DNA from 4 places in the Mesorhizobium sp. M0938 genome. Region 2 is predicted to be linked to each of the others. Evidence: riboswitches for the same ligand, from Rfam matches in the RefSeq annotation. Region 2 holds a riboswitch; each other region holds the start of a gene.
What was found. A riboswitch is a leader RNA that binds a small molecule or an ion and turns the genes downstream of it on or off. The one in region 2 is predicted to bind thiamine pyrophosphate.
Positions count from the first base shown of each region.

Region 1: linked by a shared signal. The riboswitch ahead of NKH73_RS11605 (YkoF family thiamine/hydroxymethylpyrimidine-binding protein) and the one ahead of thiC (phosphomethylpyrimidine synthase ThiC) in region 2 are both predicted to bind thiamine pyrophosphate.
Region 3: linked by a shared signal. The riboswitch ahead of NKH73_RS16145 (ABC transporter permease) and the one ahead of thiC (phosphomethylpyrimidine synthase ThiC) in region 2 are both predicted to bind thiamine pyrophosphate.
Region 4: linked by a shared signal. The riboswitch ahead of thiB (thiamine ABC transporter substrate binding subunit) and the one ahead of thiC (phosphomethylpyrimidine synthase ThiC) in region 2 are both predicted to bind thiamine pyrophosphate.

Region 1 is NZ_JAMYNS010000005.1:352,664-358,017, reverse strand. Features, by position in the region: gene NKH73_RS11615 (NAD-dependent succinate-semialdehyde dehydrogenase) at 1-501, shown strand, start outside; gene NKH73_RS11610 (aspartate aminotransferase family protein) at 537-1,916, shown strand; gene NKH73_RS11605 (YkoF family thiamine/hydroxymethylpyrimidine-binding protein) at 2,053-2,661, opposite strand; TPP riboswitch at 2,652-2,764, opposite strand; gene NKH73_RS11600 (aspartate aminotransferase family protein) at 2,853-4,229, opposite strand; gene NKH73_RS11595 (hypothetical protein) at 4,367-4,489, shown strand; gene NKH73_RS11590 (NAD(P)/FAD-dependent oxidoreductase) at 4,492-5,354, shown strand, end outside.
Region 2 is NZ_JAMYNS010000030.1:28,966-34,319, forward strand. Features, by position in the region: gene hemA (5-aminolevulinate synthase) at 1-1,150, shown strand, start outside; gene NKH73_RS30920 (ATP-grasp domain-containing protein) at 1,721-3,025, shown strand; TPP riboswitch at 3,242-3,358, shown strand; gene thiC (phosphomethylpyrimidine synthase ThiC) at 3,462-5,297, shown strand; gene thiO (glycine oxidase ThiO) at 5,294-5,354, shown strand, end outside.
Region 3 is NZ_JAMYNS010000008.1:119,722-125,075, reverse strand. Features, by position in the region: gene NKH73_RS16160 (ATP-binding cassette domain-containing protein) at 1-376, opposite strand, end outside; gene NKH73_RS16155 (superoxide dismutase family protein) at 573-1,082, opposite strand; gene NKH73_RS16150 (sulfite exporter TauE/SafE family protein) at 1,243-2,019, opposite strand; TPP riboswitch at 2,301-2,413, shown strand; gene NKH73_RS16145 (ABC transporter permease) at 2,537-3,337, shown strand; gene NKH73_RS16140 (ABC transporter ATP-binding protein) at 3,334-4,092, shown strand; gene NKH73_RS16135 (ABC transporter substrate-binding protein) at 4,089-5,102, shown strand; gene NKH73_RS16130 (LLM class flavin-dependent oxidoreductase) at 5,099-5,354, shown strand, end outside.
Region 4 is NZ_JAMYNS010000002.1:168,559-173,912, forward strand. Features, by position in the region: gene thiQ (thiamine ABC transporter ATP-binding protein) at 5-778, opposite strand; gene thiP (thiamine/thiamine pyrophosphate ABC transporter permease) at 775-2,394, opposite strand; gene thiB (thiamine ABC transporter substrate binding subunit) at 2,643-3,656, opposite strand; TPP riboswitch at 3,700-3,814, opposite strand; gene NKH73_RS03510 (thiamine diphosphokinase) at 3,917-4,561, shown strand; gene NKH73_RS03515 (ABC-F family ATP-binding cassette domain-containing protein) at 4,563-5,354, shown strand, end outside.

The DNA of each region.
Region 1 (5,354 bases), on a different contig from region 2:
ACAGGCAATGGCCTGACTGATGACACCAACATCGGGCCCTTGATGCACGAGCGCGGCGTCAAGAAGGTCGAGGAACAGGTCGCCGATGCGCTCGCCCATGGCGCGCGCTGCCTCACCGGCGGCAAACGCGATTCTGCAGGACCGCTGTTCTACCAGCCGACCCTTCTGGCCGATGTCACCGACGACGCGCTGATCATGCGCGAGGAAACCTTTGGTCCGGTCGCCGCCGTGACGCCTTTCGACAGCGAAGACGAGGTCATCGCCCGCGCCAACGCCACCGAATACGGCCTCGTCGCCTATGTCGTCACCGAGAACGGCGGCCGCCAATTGCGCATGGGCCGCGCGCTCGACTACGGTATGGTCGCCATCAACCGCGTGAAGATCACCGGCGCGCCGATCCCGTTCGGCGGCGTCAAACAGTCCGGCATCGGCCGCGAGGGCTCGCGCCACGGCCTCGAAGCCTTTACCGATCTCAAATATCTCTGCCTGGACGTGGCGTAAGCCGCGCCCGACACTTTTCCTCAGGAGTAAAAAAGATGCTCGACCAGTCCAACGAACTCGCCGCCTGGGACCGCGACCACTTCTTCCATCCTTCGACCCATATGGGCACGCATGCGCGAGGCGAGAGCCCGACCCGCATCATAGCGGGCGGCGAAGGCGTCACCATCTGGGACAATAACGGGCGCAAGAGCATCGACGCCTTCGCCGGGCTCTACTGCGTCAATGTCGGCTATGGCCGCCAGAAGATATCAGACGCCATCGCCGCGCAAGCGAAGAACCTCGCCTACTACCATGCCTATGTCGGCCACGGCACCGAGGCGTCGATCACGCTTTCCAAGATGATCATCGACCGGGCGCCCCAAGGCATGTCGAGGGTCTATTTCGGCCTTTCCGGTTCCGACGCCAACGAAACCAACATCAAGCTGATCTGGTACTACAACAACGTGCTCGGCCGGCCGGAGAAGAAGAAGATCATCTCGCGCTGGCGCGGCTATCACGGCTCCGGCGTCATGACCGGATCGCTGACCGGGCTCGACCTGTTCCACAACGCCTTCGACCTGCCGCGTGCGCCGATCCTGCACACCGAGGCGCCCTACTATTTCCGCCGCGCCGACCGCTCGCTGAGCGAGGAGCAGTTCTCGCAGTATTGCGCCGATAAGCTCGAAGAGATGATCCTGGCTGAGGGCCCGGACACGGTTGCCGCTTTTATCGGAGAGCCGATCCTCGGCACCGGCGGCATCGTGCCGCCGCCCGCCCTCTACTGGGAAAAAATCCAGGCGGTTCTGAAGAAGTACGACGTGCTGCTGGTTGCCGACGAAGTGGTCACCGGCTTCGGCCGGCTGGGCACCATGTTCGGCTCCGACCATTACGGCATCAAGCCCGACCTGATCACCATCGCCAAGGGCCTGACCTCGGCCTATGCGCCGCTGTCGGGCGTCATCGTCGCGGACAAGGTCTGGCAAGTGCTGGTGCAGGGCTCCGACAAGCTCGGCTCGCTCGGCCACGGCTGGACCTATTCGGCGCACCCAATCTGCGTTGCCGCCGGTGTCGCCAACCTGGAACTGATCGACGAGATGGACCTGGTGACCAACGCCGGCGAGACCGGCGCCTATTTCCTTGCCGAACTGGCGAAAGCCGTCGGCGGCCACAAAAACGTCGGCGAGGTACGCGGCGACGGCATGCTGGCGGCAATCGAGTTCGTTGCCGACAAGGACGACCGCGTGTTCTTCGACGCCTCGCAGAAGATCGGGCCGCAGGTCGCGACCGCTCTTGCGGCAAGCGGCGTCATCGGTCGCGCCATGCCGCAGGGCGACATTCTGGGCTTCGCGCCGCCGCTCTGCCTGACGCGCGAAGAGGCCGACATCGTCGTCTCCAAGACGGCCGATGCGGTGAAAAGCGTGTTTGCGGCTCTTTAGTCACTGTCGATCGGCGCTGCCCTCATCCGCCCGCCGGCACCTTCTCCCTGAAGAACGGGGAGAAGATAAGGGTGAGGGGCAGCGCGAACTTGCATTGTCTGGAGACCGCCGTTTGCAGGCCGGCTGATATCGACACCTACCGAGGGCTCGGGCTGTTCGCCGACACGGTGAGATCGAGCGCGACATGGCCCTGCGGCGCGCCGAAGCGAAGGAAGGCCTCCGACAACGTCGCGAACACCGGCCCGGCATCGCCCCTCAGCTTCGTGCAGAAATTCTTCGACCTGTCGAAGACGCCCGAAGTCTTGAGAAATTCGATGCAGCCGTAGATCTCGTCCATGTGATGGCCCTCGCCGAGCGGATAGAGCGAGAACTGTGCGGCGACCTCTTGTCCGAGTTTTTTCGCACTGTCGACATGCGCCCGCGCCGCGTCGATGCGCTCGGCCAGGGACAGTTTATGGCTGCTGCCGGAAATCGGCGTGCAGATCGGATCGTCGGGCTCGCCCGGACAGCCACGCGACACCGCTGCCGACAACACGCAGTGCACGCCGCTCGCCGCTGCCGATGCGAACAGATCGCGCATGGCCGGGAAAAGCTGTTCCGGCGGACCGACGATCAGCGTCGAAATGTCGTCGGTTTCGATGCGGAAATTCGGGCGATAGGGATCCATCGCCGAAAGCGCCCCAAGGATGACGCCGACGAAATCGTCGCACATCGGATAGAGGGAAATCTGTGCACCTGAAAACATTGTCGCCTCGCTCCGCTGGCATTACCCAGATCAGCTTGAGGGACCGAAGGCTTGACGCCCACCATCTCAGCCCCGGCAATACGGAGCGCCCCTGTCGATATCGGTGGACGTAGCACCGGCGCAAAGGATGTTCAAGTATGATCCAGTGCCAATCGCAACGCCAATTCAGCCTCTGCCTTCGGGTGGCCTGTTCAGCCCTGTGACCCGACCTGTTCGGCGGCGGCTTCGAGCGATCTTTCGAATGCGTCGACCATCTGATCGACCTGAGGCTCGGTGATGATCAGCGGCGGGCAGAAGGCCAGCGCGTCGCCCATGTTGCGCGAGATGACGCCGTTCTGCTGCAGGAAGCCATTGACGAGCCCGCCCAGCGCGCCGGCGGTCTCCCACGGGGTCTTGTTCGCCTTGTCGCCGACCAGTTCGACTGCCGCGATCAGGCCGACACCGCGTACCTCGCCGACAAGCGGGTGCGAAGCGAGGTTGCGCAACCGTTTCTGCATATGCGCGCCGACCGTGCGCGCATTGCCGACAAGATCGCGCTCCTCGATCAGCTTCAGGTTCTCGAACGCGACCGCCGCCGCGACGGGATGGCCGCCGCCGGTGAAGCCGTGCCCGAAGGTGCCGATGCGATTGCTTTCGTCGGCAATCGGCTCAAAAACCTTTTCGTTGATCAGCAGGGCCGAGATCGGCAGGTACGACGAAGAAATCTGCTTCGACAGCACCATGATGTCGGGCCTGATGCCGAAGGTCTGCGAGCCGAACATCTCGCCGGTTCGGCCAAAGCCACAGATGACTTCGTCGGCGACGAGCAGGATGTCGTATTTCGACAGTACCGCCTGGATCTTCTCCCAATAGCCGGCCGGCGGAACGATGACGCCGCCGGCGCCCATGATCGGTTCGCCGAAGAAGGCGGCAATGGTTTGCGGTCCCTCGGCCAGGATCAGCCTTTCCAGATCGTCGGCAAGCCGGCTTGAAAACTGCTCTTCGCTCTCGCCCGGCAGCGCCTCGCGCCAGTGGTGCGGCGTCGAGGTGTGCAGCACATTGGCGATCGGCAGGTCGAAGGATATGTGGTTGTTGGGCAGGCCGGTCAGGCTCGCTGAAGCAATGGTGACGCCGTGATAGCCGCGATTGCGGCTGATGATCTTCTTGCGCGCCGGCTGGCCGAGCGCGTTCGACCGGTACCAGATCATCTTCATGGCCGTATCGTTGGCCTCGGAACCGGAATTGGTGAAATATGCCTTGCTCATCGGCACCGGCGCCATCTGCACCAGCTTCTCGGCGAGATCGATCAGCGGCGAATGCGATTTGGAGCCGAAGTCGTGATAGTAAGGCAGCTTGGACATCTGGCGCATCGCCGCATCGACCAGCCGCTTCTCCGAAAAGCCGACCGCGACGCTCCAAAGCCCGGCCATCGCCTCGATATAGCGGTTGCCGGCGAGATCCTCGACATAGATGCCGTCGCCCTTCTCGATGACGAGCGGCCCTGCCTCCTCATGCTTGCGGGCATTGGTGTAGCCGTGCATGTGGTAGCTGATGTCGCGAGCTTCGGGAGAATTCGGTCGAGCGTCCATGATGCCTCCTGTCCTGCATGCCGGGACGTAGGTCCGGAGCATCGGCAGGTATGCCCCTCTTGCATTATGCTGTTTGATGCAGCTGTTTCTTGTAGGGGTGTCAAGCCCTTTCCAAGGATTGCCGGATCGACGCAGACATGCAGAATTTCAGCTTCGAAGCCGCAGAACGCGAGAACCTGCGCGAAGCCGTCCACGCGCGTCGCCGGCACATGGCCACCGAACGGCTTATCAGGCATAACAACAAGGCTGAGGTGGCCTGATCATGGACCATGTCGACTGCATCGTCGCCGGCGCCGGCGTCGTTGGCCTGGCGATCGCGCGAGAGATGGCGCAGCGCGGCTTGGACACCCTGATCCTCGAGGCTGCGAACGCGATCGGCACCGGAACGAGCTCGCGCAATTCCGAGGTCATCCATGCCGGCATCTACTATCCTGCAGGGTCGCTGAAGGCCAAGCTCTGCGTGGCAGGCCGGGAAAAGCTCTACCGTTATTGCGAGGAGCGGGCGGTCCCGCATGCGCGCTGCGGCAAGCTCATTGTCGCCACGGATGCCGAACAGGAGCCGGTGCTCGCTTCCATCCTGGCCAACGCCTCTGCTTGCGGCGCGGGCGACCTGGTGCCCTTGACCGCCGCCGAGGTGCGCAGGCTGGAGCCCAAGCTGCGATGCACTGCGGCCCTGCTGTCTCCCGCCACCGGCATCATCGACAGCCACGCCCTGATGCTGGCGCTGCTGGGCGACGCCGAAGAGCACGGGGCGGCGCTCAGCCTCAACACCCGCATCGTCTCCGGCCATGTCGAGGGTGGGCGCATCGTGCTCGACACGGTCGACAGCACCAGCGGCGAGCGCTTTGAAATCGCCACCGCGCGCTTCGTCAACGCCGCCGGGCTTGGCGCCACAGCACTTGCCGGCTCGCTTGACGGGCTCGACCCGCAATTCGTGCCAGAACTTCGCTATGCCAAGGGCAATTACTTTTCGGTCGGCGGCCGGGCGCCGTTCTCGCGGCTTGTCTATCCCGTACCCGAGCCTGGCGGCCTCGGCGTCCATCTGACGCTCGATCTCGATGGCATCGCCCGCTTCGGGCCGGACGTCGAATGGACGGATCAACTCGACTATCGCGTCGATCCAAC
Region 2 (5,354 bases):
TGAATTTGCCGATCTGGAGCGTCAGTCTGGCAACTTCCCAAAGGCCTGGCTCAATAGGCCCGACGGCCGAAAAGAGATAACCATTTGGTGCACTAATGATTATCTCGGTATGGGGCAGCACCCCAAAGTGCTATCGGCAATGAAGCGCGCCATCGATGCCAACGGCGCAGGATCGGGAGGATCCCGCAACATTGGTGGCACCAACCATTACCACGTGTTGCTCGAGCGGGAGCTTGCAGATTTCCACAATAAGGAAGCAGGATTGATTTTTGTTTCCGGCTTCAGCTCAAACGATTCATCCTTGAGTACATTGGCATCTTTGATGCCGGACACAATTATTTTTTCTGACGAGCACAACCACGCTTCAATTATTAGTGGATGCCGCAACAGCCGGGCCGAAAAGCGCGTCTTCCGGCATAACGACGTTGCGCATTTGCGGGAGCTTCTGCGCAGTGTAAATCCTGCAAGACCCAAGATCATTGTTTTTGAATCGGTATATTCAATGGACGGTGACATTTCACCGATCAAAGAAATCTGTGACATGGCGGACGAATTTGGCGCAATGACGTTTCTGGATGAAGTTCATGCATCGGGAATGTACGGTCCGAAAGGCGCCGGCATTGCCGCGGAACTTGGCATCATGGATCGTCCAACCATCATCGAAGGGACGCTAGGTAAGGCGTTCGGCTCGATGGGGGGTTATGTGACCGGACCTGCCTCCATTGTTGACAGCATACGAAGCTTCTCGATCGGTTTCATTTTCACCACGGCGCTTGCGCCAGCGCTGGCGGCTGGTGCGCTGGCAGCGCTGCGCCATCTTCGCGATTCAGATTCAGAACGAATTGATCTGCACCGGAAAACGAAACTTTTAATCGGATTGCTGAAAGAGGCGGGCATCCCCGTCATGCCGACCCGAAGCCACATCATTCCTGTGCTTATTGGTGATCCATTCCGTTGCAAGGAAGCGTCCCGCCAGCTTCTGGATCAGCATGGAATATACGTTCAGCCAATTCTGGCGCCGAGTGTTCCGGTGGGAACCGAGCGGTTCAGGGTGACGGTTACGCCTGCCCATAGTACGACAGATATTCGGACGTTCGTCGATGCGCTCAGGCAGGTTCTGCTGCGGGACAATCTTGGCAAGGCTGCCTAATGTAAATGCTGGGAACGACAGGGCGCGCAGCCTCAGACCTGATTATATCAGCCGGGCTCGCCGAGGTGGAAGCGGCGGTCAGCGATCCGGTTCTGACGCCCGATCGCATCTTCGAATGTCATCGGAAAGCAGTTCCGTAACCCGCAATGACAGCTTTCGCGATCTTAAATGATGTGACTCCATGATTGAATGGGGCCGTTTGACGGCTCGCAGCTTACACATCGGGCCGGTTCCAGATTCAGGGCTCACCATGAGCCAGTATGACCAGAGCGCATGTTCTTGTGCTGCGAGTTTGATGTAGCTTGGCGTGCCCTACCCGAGGGGCAGGTCACGCCCAGGCCCACGGGATCACACACCAACCCCAGCTAACCTGGTTTGAACGGAGCAAGCCTCCGACGCCGCCCTAATCAAAAACGCTGCAACAGATCCTTCAAATCAATTTACAAGATTTTTACAACCGTCAGTCGTTGACAATGGTACGGCACCCCGAGTCTGAGGTCCGGCACGGCCACAAAAGTGACACCGGTACCCTCGGACCGCCGCCAGCACGCAACATCGGGATTAACAGCAATGGTAAGAAGAAGAGCGCTCATATTGGTCGAAGGCCATAGGGGTACTGGTCAGCTATACGTCCAAGCGGCTCAGTGTCTTGGTCTTCATCCAATTACTCTGACGGCTGATCCACCTCGGTACGACTATCTTTCGGCGGAAAACGTTGAGGCAATCCGTGTCGACACTGGCAATCTCGAAGCGTTGGTCCGCGAAAGTTCGCGGCTGCGTGCTACCCACGACATTGTTGGCATTACTGGCTTTGCCGGGGACCATGAATCGATCTATGCGACAGTTGGCAAGCTTTGCCGGCATTTCGATCTACCGGGACCGAACCCTGAATCGATTGAACGAAGCTGCGACAAATTCAAGCAACGCCAACTCCTCGCGCAGGCCGGCGTTCCAATACCGGCTTATCGGTTGGCAACGAATGCGGCGGAGGTAGAAAGCTCGGCTGCAGAGATCGGCCTGCCCGTGATTCTTAAGCCGGCAGTAGGCAGCGGCAGCATAGGTGTCCGATTGTGCCGCAGCCTCGAAGACGTAGCCGAACATACGACCTATCTATTGGGCGGAAAGCACATATGGCGGTCTACACCGAAAATACTCGTCGAAGAATTCGCACAGGGCCCGTTCTATAGCATTAATGTTATGGGGAATGAGGTCGTTGCGATTTGCGCCAATGACTTTGGTCCCCTCCCCCATTTCGTCATACGTGAGGTGACGTATCCGGCCCTGCTAACCGATCAGGAGCGTGAGCGCATCGCCGATGTTTCGCTGAGCTGTTTGCGGGCTCTCGGCCTTGGCTGGGGGCCAACTAACGTTGAACTCCGGTGCACGAAACGCGGCCCAGTTGTCATTGAAGTCAATCCGCGTCTTAGTGGCGCGCCCGACCCTCAACTGGTCCAGTTAGCTTACGGTGTCGACCTCGTCACCGAGCACATCAAGCTTGTCATTGGCGAGGAATGGGATCTGCGCAAAAAGCATTCGCATACTGCGGCCGCGCGATTCCTGCTTCCTGGTCAAGATGGCACCCTGGACTGGATTGGTGGCGACACTCAGGCAGCTGCTATATCAGGTGTGGCCGAGGTCAAATTGAATGTTGAACCCAAGACACCGATCGTCAGGAAGGGGGATTTCCGAGACTGGATTGGACATGTCATTGCCACTTCGCCCAGCCGTGCTGAAACCGAGGGCGCCCTTCAGCGAGCGGTCGACTTGATCGATTGGTCGATCACCCCTTTTCCGGCGACAATAGGAGGTGATCGAGAGCACGATGTTTGTGGGGCGTTCGGGCGGCCCACCAGTTCTGTTCCGATCAGGCATTGACGGCTTAAGATCCTTGAAACGCAGCAGTTCCGTCTACGTCAATGTCATTTGACGAGGCAAATGCAGCTTTGGCCACACCTGCCCTATCTGCCGCGGAACTTCTCCGCGACCCGTGGCGAGGCCATCGGCCCAATTTGGGCCCAATTTGATTGCCGCCCACCGCCGCCGCAGGACGAACATGCGCTTGACAAGACAACCCCGGCCCGTTCAACTTGAGGCATTCACCAGGGGAGTCCCGGCAAGGGGCTGAGATACTGCTGGCTTTCGCGGCGCAGTGACCCGTTGAACCTGATCCAGTTCATACTGGCGTAGGGACGGTGCAAGCGCTTTGCGGGAGTTCACGCCCGAAGTCCTGTTTCGGCAGGTCGACAGAAGCGTCTTTTCATCCTTCCGGCACAGAACTGGGTCTCCAATGCATGAGCAAAGGAGCCTCAAGATGAATGCCCTCACCCCCGCCGTGTCGACGGGACCACTGCCCGCCTCGCGGAAAATCCACAAGCCCGGCGTCCTCTACCCGCAGATCAGGGTGCCGATGCGCGAGATTTCCGTCCATCCCACGGCCGGCGAGCCGCCCGTCACCGTCTACGATCCGTCGGGCCCCTATACCGATCCGGCTGTCGAAACCAGCATCGAAAAAGGCCTGGCCCGGCTTCGCCACGAATGGATCTTGGCGCGCGGCGATGTCGAGGGCTGCGACGGCCGCCATGTCCGGCCGGAGGACAACGGATTCGCGACGGGCGAACGCCTGACGCCAGAATTTCCCATCCGCCACCGACCGCTCAGGGCCAAAGCAGGCAAGGCGGTGACGCAGCTTGCCTACGCGCGCGCCGGCATCATCACACCCGAAATGGAGTTCGTCGCCATCCGCGAGAACCTTGGTCGCGAGATCCTGCGCGGCAAGCTTGAGCGCGACGGCGAGGCTTTCGGCGCGACGCTGCCCGATTTCGTCACGCCCGAATTCGCCCGCGACGAGGTGGCGCGCGGACGGGCGATCATTCCCGCCAACATCAACCATCCCGAAAGCGAGCCGATGATCATCGGCCGTAATTTCCTGGTGAAGATCAACGCCAATATCGGTAACTCCGCCGTCACATCGTCGATGGCTGAAGAGGTCGAAAAGATGGTGTGGGCGATCCGCTGGGGCGCCGATACGGTGATGGACCTGTCGACCGGCCGCAACATCCACAACATCCGCGACTGGATCGTGCGCAACGCGCCGGTACCGATCGGCACGGTGCCGCTCTACCAGGCGCTCGAGAAGGTTGGCGGCATTGCCGAGGATCTGACCTGGGAGGTGTACCGCGACACGCTGATCGAACAGGCCGAGCAAGGCGTCGACTATTTCACCATCCACGCCGGCGTGCGGCTGCATTACATCCCGCTGACCGTCGACCGGGTCACGGGTATCGTCTCGCGCGGCGGCTCGATCATGGCCAAATGGTGCCTGCACCATCACCGGGAAAGCTTCCTCTACGAGCACTTCGCGGAGATCTGCGACATCGCCAGAGCCTACGACGTCTCCTTCTCGCTCGGCGACGGCCTTCGTCCGGGCTCGATCGCCGATGCCAACGACGCGGCGCAGTTCGCCGAGTTGGAAACGCTCGGCGAGCTGACGCAGATCGCCTGGGCGAAGGATTGCCAGGTGATGATCGAGGGGCCTGGCCACGTGCCGATGCACAAAATCAAGGCGAACATGGACAAGCAACTCGCCGTCTGCGGCGAGGCGCCGTTCTATACGCTTGGACCGCTGACGACCGACATCGCGCCGGGCTATGACCACATCACCTCAGGCATTGGCGCCGCGATGATCGGCTGGTTCGGCACCGCCATGCTCTGCTACGTCACGCCCAAGGAGCATCTCGGCCTTCCCGATCGCAACGACGTCAAGATCGGCGTGATCACCTACAAGATCGCCGCCCACGCCGCCGACCTGGCGAAGGGCCATCCGGCAGCGAAAGTCAGGGATGATGCGCTTTCCCGCGCGCGCTTCGAGTTCCGCTGGGAGGACCAGTTCAACCTGTCGCTCGATCCGGAAACGGCGCGGTCCTTCCACGACCAGACTTTGCCCAAGGAAGCGCACAAGGTGGCGCATTTCTGCTCGATGTGCGGACCGAAATTCTGCTCGATGCGTATCTCTCACGACATCCGTGCCGAGGCGCAGAAAGAGGGCATGGCGGCGATGGCGGCGAAATACCGCGAGGGCGGCGATCTCTACCTGCCGGCGGACGAGACCGGCGCACCGCTCATACCTCAGCCACGTGAGCCATCATGAAGGTCTTGGTCAAAGGGGCCGGCGTTGCCGGCCTCACCGTCGCCTTCGAGTTCGCCG
Region 3 (5,354 bases), on a different contig from region 2:
CGGCGCGGCCACGAAAGCCCCAGAGCCGGGCGAGCAGGACGAGGTTCTCGCGGCCCGTCAGATCCTCGTCGAGCGAAGCGAACTGCCCGGTCATCGCGATAGCCGCACGGACCTCATGCGGGGCCTGCACGAGGTCGTGCCCCATCACGGTCGCGGAACCGGCGTCGGGGCGCGACAGCGTCGCGAGCATACGCATCAGCGTTGTCTTGCCGGCGCCGTTCGGGCCAAGGATGGCGAAAATCATGCCACGCGGCACCTCGAGATCGATACCATCGACCGCGCGCAGCTTGCCGAAGGTTTTGACGAGGCCGCGGGCAGAAATGGCTGACTGGGCAAGACCCGTCGAGGGCACACCCATGGGAGAAGTATCGTTCATGCAATCATCCGGCAGTCACAGAATGAACGCCAATTTCGGCGTGATGGCTGCGTTGTCAATCCTCTTCAGGCGCACGACCTTACCGTCCGGCTTATCCTCATGCGAGAGGCCCCGACCGCGCAGGGTGACCTAACCCTCGAGGGTTACGAGCCAGTCAGATCAATGTCGGAGAGGCCTATACTCGTCTTGGGGCTTCTCACTCGATCACGGCGCAGGCCTGACGATTTCCGGCATCACCGGCAGGCTGGCTTTTATAGTCGTCCTGTCCGCCATGGATCATCAATGCCTTGCCTCGTATCGCCGTTTCTCCACCATCCAACTTGACCATGCTGTTGAAAGCCTGCGCCCGCAAAACGCCGTCGGCGCCGACCCGCTGGTTTGGCATATCGCCTGCGTGCGGGCCTTTTTCAGTGAGATACCCATGTTCGGCATTGGTCGGATTGAAGTGCCCGCCTGCCGACTCATGGCCGGCCTGATGGTCGCACTTTCCGGTTTCATGAACATGGAACGCCACCCATTCACCCGCCGGCAGTCCTGTTACCTCCAACTCTATCAGCACACCCTTGGCCGTCTCGGTCAACGTGGCCGTTCCGTTCTTCTCGCCAGCCATGTTGACGAATTCGGCTTTCGCGGTCGCGGTGTCCTGAGCCGCTGCAGGCATCGCAACCGCCAGAGCCAATCCTGTTGTCGCAAGCAATTTGTTCATAGACTCGGCCTCTGGTTGTCCAAGCGAGCCAAACAACAAAGGGGACTCTTCGTTCCATTTTGGAAGTGAGTTTTTGTCTCCGTCACGGCCGCCGGAGAAACGAAGACAGTGCGTGGAACTCGATAGTCTGCGCGTCATGGGAACTGGAACCTCACGACATTTACACCAATTCGAAAAGCTCCGCGGTTTGCCAGCCTGCCAGCAGTATGATGACACCTCCAACGAGTCTGAGGAGCGTCTTTTCAGCGATCGACTTCACCATCAATCCGGCCATCGGCGCTGCGATCACGCCGCCAAGAACCAAGCCGGCAACGGCGACCAGATTTTCGGTCAGCTCTCCTGCCTCTTCCCAATGGCCCGTCAGCAACGCAAACAAGAAGGTCAGAGACACTGAGAGCGTGATGAGGAACTCGCTGGCATTTACCGTACCAATAACGTAGCGGGGCGTTCCGCCAAAACCGAGAAGGCCCGTCGTTACGATGGGTCCCCATCCGCCACCGCCTGCGGCATCCAGAAAGCCACCACCAAGTCCAAGAGGAGGCACCGCGCCTGCAGGGACCGGGTTACTGGGAATCCGCCGGAATGAACGGAACAGGAGCCAAGCTCCGACAAGCGCAAGATATGTGGTCACATACGGCTTCATGACGGCTCCCTCGAACGAGGTGAGCACAAAAGCGCCGAGAACGCCGCCGAGCACGCCAAATGGCATCAGCCGCCAGAAGAGCTTCCAGTCAATGTTACGGTGATAGAGATGAGCCGAACCTGAGGCTGCGGTGGTAAACAACTCAGCCGCGTGAACTGACGCCGAAGCGTGCGCAGGAGACACGCCAAACCCCAGTAGTGTCGTCGAGGAAACCACCCCATAGGCCATGCCGAGAGCCCCGTCTACAGCTTGGGCTACAAACCCCACGATCGCAAAAAGAATGAATTCTTGCATTTGGCTCTCCGAGGCGCGGGTCGCGATTGGCGATAGAGAAACCCGTTGCCTACAACGTATGCAATTATATCTTCACGCTTCCACCATTCATCAAACGCGCGGCATCAATAATGGTGGCGACGAACGGAAAACATCCGCTCGACCGACGCCTTTTCCCAAATCTCGACAGGATGCCGGCTTTTCTGTTTTGCTCAAATGTCCCTGACGGTACCTCAAACTCTCACCCTGAGGTTTCACGCTGGACGCAGACTTGCAGCCCCACGCTTTATCTGTTTAATTGCCGCCATCCACAGGGGTGCTCCGTATCGTCGGGGCTGAGAGATGGGCTGCAAGCCCGTAAACCCTAGAGCTGATCTGGATAATACCAGCGGAGCGAGGCGGGCGATGTTTTCTGGCGCACAGATCTTTCTTTTTCCGATGTCCGGCGATTTCGTCGGCCCGCTCGAGGGCCATGTCACGATCGCGGTCTCGGCCAACAGCCCGACCCCGCGCTGATATCTCGCGCCGGAGGTCCCGCATGTCCCAGCCCTTCCGCGCCGCACCGCGAATCGCGGTCTTGTTCGCCAAGATTGGACCGGCCTTGCTGTCGGTCGGCATGCTGGTCTTGGCTTGGGAGCTCTATGCGCGTATCTCGGGCATCTCGCCCACCACTTTGCCGACACCCTCACGTGTCCTCGCCCAGGTCATCCAGCAGCGCCAGGCGCTATTCGACAACACCATACCGACGATCAGCGCCACATTAGCGGGTTTCGCCTGCTCGCTGGCCGTTGCCTTCATCCTTTCGGTGCTGATCGATTTCTTCAAGCCGCTGCGCCGCGCCCTGTTCCCGGTGTTCATCATCAGCCAGACCCTGCCGCTGGTGGCGATCGCCCCGCTGGTCGTTCTCTGGTTCGGCTTTGGGCTGATGCCGAAGATCATGCTGGTCGCGCTCGTGACTTTCTTCCCCATGCTGGTCGCGCTGGTGCAAGGTTATGAATCGACCGATCGGGATATCTCGGCGCTTCTGAGTTCGATGGGCGCTTCGCGCATGCGCATTTTCCTGCTGGCCCGCCTGCCCTCCTCGCTGCCCTATTTCTTCGCCGGACTGCGCATCTCGATCACCTATGCAGTGGTGGGCGCCATCTTCGCGGAATATGCCGGGGCGGCCAAAGGGCTCGGCATCTACATGCTCAACGCCAAGAACAATTTCCGGCCCGATCTCGTGCTCGCGGCTGTGCTGGTCAGCGCCTTGCTCACGCTGGCCCTGTTTGCCGCGACTGTGCTGATCCAGCGCGCCGCCATGCCATGGGAGCGGCTCGATACCGCACGAAAACCATGAGCAGGCGGCTGGAACTGCGCCAAGTCAGCAAGAGTCTTGGCGATATCGACGTGCTTGCCGGCATCACCCTGCATGTCGAGGCGGGCGAATTCGTTTCAATCCTTGGGCCCTCCGGAGCTGGTAAATCCACGATCTTCAGGTTGCTGACGGGCGATCTCGACGGCTACGGCGGCGATGTCGGGTTCGACGGCCGACCACTTGCCGAAGCGCGACGACCGTTTGCCTTCATGCCGCAGCGCGATGCCCTGATGCCTTGGCGCACGGTTATCGACAACACCGCGCTCGGACTTGAAGTGCAGGGCATGTCCCGCAAGGCGGCCCGCGGCAAAGTAGCACCGCTCTTCGGAGAATTCGGCCTTGCGGGCTTCGAGCATAAGTATCCCGCACAGCTCTCGGGTGGAATGCGCCAGCGCGCCGCGCTGTTGCGTACCGTCGTGCAGGACCGCGCCATGCTGTTGCTCGACGAACCGTTCGGCGCACTCGACGCCCTCACGCGCACCGGCATGCAGCGCTGGCTTCAGACGATGTGGGACCGGCACCGCTGGACCGTCCTGCTGATCACCCACGATGTCCGCGAGGCGGTCTTCCTGTCCGATCGCATTTATGTGCTGAGCCGCCGCCCTGCCCGCGTGCTGCGTGAAATCGCCATACCTCTTCCGCACCCGCGCAAGGATCTTGCCTCGCCGGAAGCCAGCGCCATCGAAGCCGACATCCTCGATACTCTTCTCGATCAACAGCCCGATCAAAGGACATGACCATGCTTTCCAGACGCCTCTTCATTGCTGCCGCATTGATCGCCGGGCTCGGACCCGTCACGTCGGTCTGCGCCCAGCAGACTGTCACCGTCGCGCTAGACTGGACGCCGAACACAAACCATGTCGGGCTCTATGTCGCCCAGGCGAAAGGCTTCTACACCGAGGCCGGGCTCGACTTGCAGATCCTGCCCTACACCGACACAGCGGCCGGTACGCTGATCGCCAACCACGTCGCCGATTTCGGTATACTGGGATCCATAGGATTGTTCACCCAACGCACGGCCGGCGCCGACCTCGTCGCCACCTACGCCATCATGCAGACAGAAACCGGCAGGCTAGTGTTCAATGCCGACCGCGCCGATATACGCTCCCCCAAGGACCTGGACGGCTTGACCTATGGCGGTTTCGGCAGCGCCTGGGAGAACGCGCTGATCGGCACCATCATCCGCCACGACGGCGGCGACGGCAAATTCGAAACGGTGACGCTGGGCACCTCCGCCTATGAGGCCTTGGCCAATGGCGCAGTCGATTTTACGCTCGAAGTCTATACTTGGGAGGGGATCAAAGCGGAACTTGACGGCAAGGCCCAGCGCGCCTTCCGCTACGCGGATTTCGGCGTGCCTGACCAACACACCAATTTCATTGGCTCGAGCCGAGCCTATCTCGAAAAGAACAAGGACACGGCAACCGCGTTCATCGCCGCGACCAGGCGCGGCTACGCCTTCGCCGTCGAACATCCGCAAGAAGCGGCTGATATGCTGATCGCAGCGAACAGCGACGTGCTGACCAACCGTCCGTTGATCGAGGCATCACTGAAGGCGCTGGTCGACGGCCACTACCTGCAAAGCCCCACCGGCGCGATCGGCACGATCGATCCCGCAAAGATGGAGGCTATCGGCGACTACCTATTCAAGGCCGGAATCCTGCGCGACGGCGATGGAAACCCGGTCGGCGAACGACCCGATTTCGCAGTCTATTACAGCAACGCCTACCTGGCCGACGAAAAATGAGCCCGCCGCGGCGCATGCATCTCAATGCCGTGATTTTTGGCCTCGGTAGTCACGAGGCCGGTTGGCGCATGCCCGAAAGCGACCCGCTTGCCTCGACCAGCCTCGATTATTGGGTAGATATCGCCCGTCGCGCCGAGGCTGCCGGTTTCGACGCCCTGTTCCTCGGCGACGTGCTGGCCCTGCAGAGCGGCGCTGATCGGCATCTTTCCGACGCCATGGATCCCCTGGTCATTCTGTCAGCGCTCGCCGCCG
Region 4 (5,354 bases), on a different contig from region 2:
TAAATTATGTCCGCTTCCGGGCAATATCTCGTGATTCGGCGCCAAACGAACCTGCACCGATATAGCGCCTGAAGGCTTCCGGTCCAGCCTTGGTGAAAAAATCGGCGACAGCCCCGGTTGCGGCAACCGTGCCATTGTCCAGGAACACCATGTCCTGGCCGATACGGTGCGCCTCTTCCGGCTGATGCGTGACGAACAGCACTGTCATGCGCCGCTCCGCATGGACGCTGGCTACCAGATCGAGCATGTCGTCGCGCAAGGCCGGCCCGAGCGAAGCGAACGGTTCGTCGAGCAAAAGCACCGGCCGGTTGCGCACCAGCACGCGGGCGAGCGCGACGCGCTGCCGCTCGCCACCGGAGAGCTCGCGGGGCAGACGCTGTTCCTTGCCGGCAAGGCCGACGCGCTTGAGCGCCTCGGCGATTGCCGCGCGGTCGGCTTCGGTCAGCCTGAGCGTCGGCGAGCGGCCAAGACCGACATTTCGTTCGACCGAAAGATGCGCAAAGAGATTGTTTTCCTGGAACACCATCGATACGGGTCGTGTCGATGGTGGTTTGGCGCCGACATCGGCGCCACCGATCAGCACGCGACCCGATCGCGGTGTTTCGAAGCCGGCCACCAGATTGAGCAGCGTCGATTTTCCCGAGCCGCTCGGCCCCATGATCGCGGTGATCTTCGAGGCGGCGAATTCGACATCGAACAAAAACGGCGCTTCACTATGGCTGAACGAGACCTTTTCCAGCCGCACAGCCGTACCGTTTTCCGTGCTGTTGAGCGTCATGTCTTTTCTCCCCGCCCCAGCCGATCCGCGGCCAGGACAAGCGCGAGACAGACCAGGCCGAGCAGCAACGCCAAGCCCGCGGCGTCCATCGTACGGTAACTGCCCATGCGCGCCAGCAAGAGATAGGGCAGCGTCTGCAGGGCGTCGCTGCCGAACAGCGCAATGACGCCGAGATCGCCGAGCGACAAGGCCATGGCAAAGGCGAAGCCGGTGGCGAGCGGCCGCCGCAACGACGGCCAGTCGATAAGCCAAAACCGGCTCCAGCCCGAAATGCCAAGCAGCAGACAGAGCCGTTCGTGGCGTTCGCTCGCCGCATCATAGCCGGGGCGAATAGCGCGGATGGCAAACGGCATCGCCATCACCGCATTGACGGTGACGACCATGACAGGGGCGATGGCAAAGACATCGCTGACGGTACGCAAGAGCAGGAACCAGCCGGCGCCGATGACGATGGGCGGCACGACGAGGACGAAGCCGGCGCCGGTATCGGTGGCATGTTCGAGCAGCGTCTTGGCACCGGCGCTGCGCTTCAAGTCCAGCGCCCTTCGCGCCATTACGAGCGACAGTGACAGGGCGACGGAAAGCAGCGCCGCCAGCAAGGCGAGCACGGCGCTGGTCAGCGCCGCTTGCCGCACCGCGCTTTCGCCCGCCAGCCGGCCGAGATCGGCGCCAAGGCCCGACATCACCGTGGCCGCCATCGGCCCGGCGACGAACAGCAACGCCAGAACGATCAATGTTGTGTTCAGCACGGTCTCGGGAAGGCCGGCCGAAAGATACCGGCGCTGCGCCACCGGCAGGTTGGCATCGCCGACGGTGTTGGCGCCAAGCCTCATCAGTGCCAGCACCACGACGAAGGTCAACGCGATCTGCAGCAGCGTCAGCGTGACGGCGCGGGCGGGATCGAAATCGAAACGCAGCGCCTGGTAGATGGCGACCTCCAGTGTCGTCGCGCGCGGCCCGCCGCCCAGCGTGAGCACGATGGTGAAGGATGTGATGCAAAGCATGAAAACAAGCCCGGCGACCCCCGGCAGTGCCGCGCGCAGCGTCGGCCATTCGATCAGCCGGAAGGCGGGTCTGGCGCCCATGCCGAGCTGGCTCGCCAGTCGCCACTGGTCGACCGGCACGGTACTCAGCGCCTCAAGGAACAGCCGCGTGGCCAGCGGCAGGTTGAAGAAGACATGGGCAACGAGGATGCCGGACAGGCCGTAGATGCCCGGCCAGCCCTGACCGCCAATCGCGCTGAGCACACCGGCGAAATAGCCGGCACGGCCATAGAGGGCCAGAATGCCGAGCGCTGCGACGATGGCCGGCAGCGCCAGCGGCACTGCGAAGAGCTGCAGGATGAAGCCGCGGCCGAAGAACCGCGGATGCCTCGACAGCGCCCGCGCAACGAACAACGCCGGCACGACGGAGAACAGCGTCGAGAGAAGCGCCTGCCACAGGGTGAAACGGGCGATGCGGAAGAGGTAGGAATCAAAGGCCGACGCGGCGCCGGACAGGTCGCGCGCGCCCTCGACGATGAGACCGGCAAACGCACCGCCGATCAGCAATGCGATAGCGGCGAGCGCAAGAATGCCGGCGGTGATGCGGGAATCCGATGATGGCGCGCGTTGCACGCTAGACCACCAGATTCGAGATTCTTAGCGAGGATTGCGTTCCTTCGCGCCCCCCTCTGTCCTGCCCTCTTTGCCACCACTTGGCATCTCCCCCACGAGGGGGGAGATTGGCAGGTTCAGCGCTCCGCTCATTCCGGCAATGTCGGAGATTGGCGAAAGCCGGCATGACGGCCGATCTCCCCCCTTGTGGGGGAGATGTCCGGCAGGACAGAGGGGGGCGCCGTAGAGTGATCATCGTCAATCAGAAGCTACTTGCTCATCACCGACAGCCATTCGTCGACCCAGGCCTTGCGGTTGGCGGCGACCTCTTCGGGGCTGAACAGCAAGGTCTTGGTGGGCTTGACCAATTTGTCGAAAGCCGGGTTGAGTGGCTTGTCGGTTTTCCCGGCCGGGAACATCCAGTTCGTCTCGGGGATGACGTTCTGGAATTTCGGCCCGGTCATGAAGGTCAGGAACTTTTGCGCCAGCGGGTTCTTCGCGCCTGACGTGGTGATGCCGGCGACCTCGATCTGCAGATATTCGCCCTCCTCGAAGGAGGCCGCCTGATAGCGTTCGGTGTTCTCGGCGACCATGTGATAGGCCGGCGACGTGGTGTAGGACAGCACCATCGGCGCCTCGCCCTTAGTGAATAGGCCATAGGCCTCGCTCCAGCCCGGCGTCACGGTGAGCACCTTTGCCCTGAGCTTGGCCCAGGCTTCCGGCGCCTTGTCGCCATAGACCGACCTCACCCATAACAGCAGGCCGAGACCTGGCGTTGAGGTGCGCGGATCCTGGATGACTATCTTCTCATCGGCATTGCCCTCGACCAATTCCTTCAGGCTTTTCGGCGGGGTCTTCAGCTTTTCGGTGTCGTAGACGACGGCGAAATAGCCATAGTCGAACGGCACGAAAATATCGTCGCTCCAGCCCCCCGGCACTTTGACGTCCGACACCGGGCCATGCGGCGAAAACAGGCCGGTGGCCTTGGCTTCCACCGTCAGATTGGTATCGAGGCCGAGCACGATGTCGGCCTTGGTCGCGGCCCCTTCCAGTCTGACGCGGTTGAGCAGCGCGACGCCGTCGGCGACCGCGACGAATTCGAGAGAACAGCCGCATTCCGCCTCGAACGCCTTCTTCACCGCGGGGCCTGGACCCCACTCGGCGGTGAAGCTCTCATAGGTATAGACGGTGAGTTTCTCCTGCGCGGATGCCGGCCCGGTGCCGCCCAGAATGGATGCCGCAAGCAGCATTGCCGAAACAAGAGAGTATAACAGCGTGCGCATCGGCGCCTCCTTCGTTGGCATTGAAAGGAATTGAGGCGTCGGGTTGTCCGAAACGTCTAATCCCTCCGCCGGTACAAACCGGATCAGGTTCAGCGGGTTGGCATTGTTGCCTCTCAGCCGGTCCGCGAAGATCGCGTCCAGCACCCCGTTAGAGCGTTTCGACACATAGGCCCGGCCGAAGTGCTGCGCAAGCTGAAGTTTGCAGGGCATCCGGAGCACGGCCTTCCGTTTCGCAAGCAGGGCTGGTAAGGGCCACGCATATGAGCAAATTTACCATCCTGCTTGGCGGCGATCTTATCCGCACGCCGCTGCTCGACCGCCAGGTCGAAGGCTCCCGTGTCATCGCCGCCGACGCCGGCATCGGCCATGCTCGGACGCTGGGCCTGACGCCGGAACTCTGGGTCGGCGACTTTGATTCGGTGCCGGCGGATTTGCCGGACGATCTGGCCGCCGTACCCCGCCAGGTCTTTCCGGCAGAAAAGGACAAGACCGACGGCGAACTGGCTATCGCCGCCGCGCTCGAACGCGGCGCGACCAGCCTCGTGCTCGCCGGCGCGTTCGGCGGCAAGCGCACCGACCACGCCTTCCTGCACCTCGCGCTCAGCATCCGACTGGCCGAGGCAGGCATAGAGGTGCTTTTGACTAGCGGCGCACAGGAAGGCATCCCCTTGCTTCCCGGAAAGACCGGCTTCGATTACACCGACGGCACGCTGTTTTCGATCCTCGGCTTCTCCGACCTTTCCGGCCTGACCGTTACCGGCGCCAAATGGCCGCTGAACCATGTCGAAGTGGCGTTCGGCTCGTCGTTGACCATTTCCAACGAAGTCAAGGGCCGGCTCGAAATCGCGCTGGGCAGCGGCCGCGCGCTGTTGCTCGCCCATCCTTTTCCCCTACCTGAAAGCTGACATGGCGCCGCCACTTCTCAATCTCGACGGGATAAAACTGACCTTCGGTGGCACACCGCTGCTCGACGGGGCGGAGCTGACGGCGTCGGCGGGCGACAAGATCGCTTTGGTCGGCCGCAACGGTTCGGGCAAGTCGACATTGCTGAAGATCGCTGCGGGATTGATCGAGCCGCAGGATGGCGAGGTGTTCCGCCAGCCTTCGGCGACAGTGCGCTACCTGCCGCAAATGCCCGACATGGACGGTTTCGCCAGCGTCCGCGCCTATGTCGAGGCGGGGCTCGGACCCGCTGACGATCCTTACCGTGCCACCTACTTGATGGAGCACCTTGGCCTGTCCGGCGAGGAACGGCCGGGCGATCTGTCTGGCGGCGAGGCGCGGCGCGCCGCCCTTGCCCGTGTCATGGCGCCGGAGCCCGACATTCTTCTCCTCGATGAGCCGACCAACCATCTTGACCTCCAGGTTATCGAATGGCTGGAGGAGGAGCTTGCCCGCACCTCTTCGGCGCTGATTGTCATCTCGCACGACCGTCGCTTCCTCGAGCGCGTATCGCGCGCCACCATCTGGCTCGACCGCGGCCAGACCCGCCGGCTGGACAAGGGCTTTGGCCATTTCGAGGAATGGCGTGACACCGTGCTGGAAGAGGAAGAGCGCGAGCAGCACAAGCTCGGCCGCCAGATCGTGCGCGAAGAGCACTGGCTGCGCTATGGTGTGACGGCAAGGCGCAAGCGCAACATGCGCCGGCTCGGCGAGTTGCAGACCATGCGCCAGCGCTTTCGCGGCCATCGCGGCGCC